Regions from separate parts of the Paenibacillus sp. fava2 genome, predicted to be linked through region 2. Evidence: predicted binding sites of a transcription regulator. Region 2 holds the regulator's gene; the other holds the start of a gene.

Region 1 (2,402 bases), 1.8 Mb from region 2:
ATTATCCAATCAAATAACCTGACGCAATATGATGCGCAGGCAGAGGAGGCGGACGAATTGTCCCAAGCAGAAAAACAAGAATTGGTTACGTTGCGGTCTGAGGTGAAGGAGCTGGCGCTTGCCGTGGAAAGCCTGGTCAACAGTAAAGATACACTCAAAAAGCAGGTCCTGCAGCAAGCCGTCGATATCAAGGAGCTGGGTACGGTATTGCTTGAGCTGACAGATACCACACCGCCGGAATGGGCCAAGGATGCGCTGAAGGCTTTGGCCAATACTCCATCCGTACTTAATGGTAAACCGGTTATCGATACTCCGGATAAGGCGACATATACAGAGGCACGGCTGATTACGATTTTGTATCGCCTGGGCCTGGCTGCAATCAAAAGGTAAAATCCCAAACGCATGGGAATTTAAAAGCCCGCCGACCAGTTAAGGTTGACGGGCTTGGTTATTTATTTCAAGTTATCTACTGCATACTGAGCTTCTTCTTTGGTGAACTTTTCCCCATATTCTGAAATTAGCTGATTGTAAATCTCTTTATCTGACATATTCATTTCAGCATATGATTGTGCAGTTAGAAGTGCGTTTTCCTTCCAGTCATATACGATGTTGTCGATAGCATATTTAGCTGCCTCTTTGGGGAAGTTTTCACCGTATTCAGATGTAAGCTGATCGTATATGCCTGCCTTTGACATGTGCATGGATTCTGCATATGACTCTGCAGTTCTTAATGCTGCCTTATGTTCACGAGGAATACTGGCTTCGGCTTCCTGTTTGGCCAATTCTTCAGCAGCAGCCTTAGCATCGGCTTCATCCTGGGCCTTTTTCTCTGCTTCATCCTTTTTTGCTGCTTCTTCAATTGCTTTAAGTTCTTCGGCGGATGGCGTTGCAGCAGGAGCTTCGGTCTTTTCTGCGATTACGGCTTGAGCTTGTTCGGTTGCAACTGGCGGTTCGACAGAAGCGTCCGATTCTGTGTCATCGCCCATACTACCGATTGCACCGATAACAAGGATTAATACCACCCAGAACCACCATTTTTTATAAAGCGGCTTTTTCAATTAAGTTCCCCCTAAATCTGATAATAATTAACAAAATTTAGTCTATCAGAATTAGGAAGATTTTACTATGAACAATATGCGAATATGGCGAGTGTGGCAAATTAAGACATTGCTTAAAAATCCCTTTGCTGGTTATAATACAAACAAATGTTCTTATATCGCGGAGGGGTAGCATGGATAAAGCACCAAGTAATATGCTGTCTATTGAAGAAAGGACAATGGCCCGGGATTTAATACTGCTGAGGCATATAGACGCGATGGTTAACCGGAGCGTGGAGGAGATCGAGCATACCGGCAATGTGCTTAAAAAGCTGTACTTAACAGCCGGTCACTACATACAGCAGCGAATTATTCAGGACATACAAACAATCCAGATGGAGTTTAAGCGGCGAAACATAAGGGTGGAGCCGGGCAGACAAGAAGATTTTCTGTTGTACTACATGATTTACTATCGCGGCTATCAAGAGGAATTCGGTATGACAAGGGACATTACTCGAACAAAAATCAGCCAAAGGCTGACTCAGTATATGGCTGAACTTGGTTCTGCATTAAAGGATGATCTAAAATAAACAACCCGCCGTCATTCGGGCGGGGGTTCCTTTACATATTCAAAAATATCGTTAGGCTGTACATCGAAATAGGTGCAAAGCTTATGAATTACATCCATAGATACATTCTCGCCTTTATCAAATTTTGCTACTGTTGAAGGGCCAAAGCCTAAGAGGGTTTTTAAATCGCCTTTTTTTAGATCATTTTGTGCCAGCAGTACCTTCAATGGTTTATAAGAAAACGGCATTCTTACACCTCCCTTATCCTTATGTGCTTATAGTAATAAATAAAATACAGAAAGTCAAACTTTTCGTTTGACTATTAGTACATTAAGTGATATATTAAATACAGGAAGTGAAACAAAAACTTCCGGAAAGGAGAGGTTGGATGAAGGATTGGGTGCAACTCCTGACAGCAGCCATTCAGTGTTATACGGCTTACCTGCTGCTAAAGGAAAAGAAAAAAGGAACCAAAAAACGCCGCCGCCCTGGCAAACGTAAATAGGTTCCCGGAGGGTAAGGGTAGCCGCCCTTACTCTCCACCCAATCTTACCATAACAGGCAATAATGAAACAATAAGTCAGTAGGAGGGATTGAATGCTTAATGTTATCACCTGGATTATCAGTATGGCGGCGCTGGTCCTGTCAATCGCCGCACTGGTAAAAGTAAAGAAGCGCTGATGGTTTACCCGGGGCCGCTGGGTAATGCGGCCCACTTCACCGCCTGACGATGGTCGGAGTAAATGTTGCATAATTTGATATGCTCCAATAGTGCTTGAGTTGTATAATGGTTGCG
Region 2 (2,402 bases):
GTGCTGTTATGTGATGCTGATTTATTTGCAGCAGCGCTTGCAGAGGCAGATATATATGTATTGCAGCTGCGGGAGGGTAAACCGCCGGTCTTTGCTGACTGTGCAGGTCCGCTGCAAAAATGGACACCGGAATACATAGAGCTGGGCGGGATGACTTACAGACGCAAAGATTTTGAATTCCGTGTGCGTATACCCGAAAAATAACAACTGCCTGATCACACAGGCCGGAAGAGCCATCTCGGCATCTCTTATACTATAAAACGTAAAAGAGGTGTTAATATGGCAGAAAGAGATCGGTTAAGAATCCGCAGAGCAATTCGTGCTCTGCTGGCACAGCGGGCCATTCTTCTGGAGCGGCTTGAAGAAATTAATGAAAATCTGCGCAGATTGCCGAATCCGAGCCGGGCCAGACGTGAATTGCTGGCAGCGCGGGCGTCTATCCGGGAAGCCCTCCGCTTGAACCGTATCGCAATCAGATTGTTGCGCAGTGTACTGTAGAGAATGGCAGGTACAGAAGGATAAAGCATGCAGAAAGGACACCCCGCTCCGCGGAGGTGTCTTTTCTGCATTATAGGCGGAATCTGCGTCTCCTACTCCCTGATGGTGACCCGTGTGCCGATAGGAACGATGCGTGACAAAGCAAGAACATCTTCGTTATACATCCGGATGCAGCCGTGTGAGACCATATGGCCGATCGAGGCAGGGTTATTGGTTCCGTGGATGCCGTAATGGGGTTTGGACAGGCCCATCCAAAAGACGCCGAACGGCCCGCCGGGATTGGGCTGCTTGTTAATAATGGTATATTCGCCTTCGGGTGAAGCTGTCAGCATCGTACCGATTCCTACAGGGAAGCCGCGGGTCACAATGTTATTATCCAGCAGATACAGCATACGCTGCGACAGGTCAACAATAATCCGGTAATTGGGCATTGTCATCAGCACTCCTTCTGCAATCAGAATATGTGCGGAATACCGGACCCGTGAACTTGAATTTCAGGACAGAAAAAAGGCTGCTGCACAATGGATGCGCAACAGCCTCGGGAGGATTAATTAATGGATATCACGGAAAAGTCCAATGACTCTGCCAAGGATGGTAACCCGGTTCAAGCGGAGAGGTTCGTAAGCCGGGTTCTCCGGCTGCAGGCGGATATGATCACGTTCTTTATAGAAGGTCTTGACAGTAGCTTCGTCTTCTTCAGTCATTGCTACAACGATATCACCGTTATCTGCTGTCTGCTGCTGGCGGACAATAACATAGTCGCCATCCATAATTCCGGCCTCAACCATGCTGTCTCCGAGCACGGAGAGCATGAAGACCTTGTTGTCACCGACATAATGGGTAGGCAGCGGGAAGTAATCCTCAATATTCTCGGTAGCGGTAATCGGCACCCCGGCGGTGACTTTACCAACAACAGGAATACGGGTAACCGTCTGTACGAACTGATGTACATTCTCTGAATCTTCCTGGCCAAGCAGTTCTATAGCGCGAGGCTTCGTAGGGTCACGGCGGATCAGACCCTTCTTCTCTAGACGGTCCAGATGACCATGCACGGTGGAACTGGAGGCAAGACCGACAGCTTCCCCGATTTCCCGGACAGACGGAGGATAACCCTTGCTGCGGACTTCGTTACGTATGAATTCCAGGATCGCCAGCTGACGACTCGAAATCTTTGACATTGGAATCAACCCCATATAGTATGTTTGGGAAAATTATAACATAGAACTTCCGTTCGTACAAACATAAGTTCTAACTATTTCATAATAACATTTGGATGATGCTGTCAGAAGAGGTAGAATAGAGCCGGAAAACAAGGGGAACAATTGTTCGAAAAAATCTATTGATCAAAACACATGTTCGTGTTATATTAATCTCAAATTTAAGAACACGTGTTTGGAGGTCGATGATTTTGTTAAAGTACAGTACTTACCGCAGCATCTACGATGAGACCCGTGAGGTTCAATCTGCCGGAGATGATTCTGTTTTAGAATATGTAATCCGTATGAAGAAGTCAGCAGCAACCCTGTTCGGTACATTAATGAGCCTGTTCCGCAGAGGCCAGCTGGTGAAGCTTGCCATGATCCTGATGCTGGCGGTCTCCGGCTTCACAGTGGTAGGTAATGTATTTGCAGGATCAGTATCCTCAGTGATGCCGGCTGAACGTGTGGTAGTGGAACGCGGCGACTCCCTCTGGAGCATTGCGCTTGCACATAAACCGTCTGACATGAGGACGGTTGTATATATAGAAGGAATCGAGAAAGCGAGCGGGCTCAAGGGCAGTGACATACAGGCCGGGGATGTCCTGACACTGCCGGCATATTAATTGGGATTGCTTAAATATCAACTATAGTTCACGCCATAAAGAGCTTGCAGGGAGGAGACCTTGACAAGCTCTTTTTCTCATG

What was found. The regulator LexA, encoded in region 2, represses DNA repair genes until DNA is damaged. The targets are predictions, from matches to a motif close to CGAACATATGTTCG.
Region 1: the regulator LexA is predicted to act here: its motif matches at 1,199-1,212, upstream of AC4G46_RS10125 (YhjD family protein).

What each region holds. Positions count from the first base shown of each region.
Region 1 covers NZ_CM177755.1:2,417,898-2,420,299, forward strand. The annotation lists gene AC4G46_RS10115 (glycoside hydrolase family 73 protein) at 1-390, shown strand, start outside; gene AC4G46_RS10120 (Ltp family lipoprotein) at 453-1,058, opposite strand; gene AC4G46_RS10125 (YhjD family protein) at 1,232-1,627, shown strand; gene AC4G46_RS10130 (helix-turn-helix domain-containing protein) at 1,639-1,833, opposite strand; gene AC4G46_RS10135 (hypothetical protein) at 2,394-2,402, shown strand, end outside.
Region 2 covers NZ_CM177755.1:4,209,446-4,211,847, reverse strand. The annotation lists gene AC4G46_RS18250 (hypothetical protein) at 1-204, shown strand, start outside; gene AC4G46_RS18245 (hypothetical protein) at 280-498, shown strand; gene AC4G46_RS18240 (L,D-transpeptidase) at 591-929, opposite strand; gene lexA (transcriptional repressor LexA) at 1,050-1,676, opposite strand; gene AC4G46_RS18230 (LysM peptidoglycan-binding domain-containing protein) at 1,907-2,320, shown strand.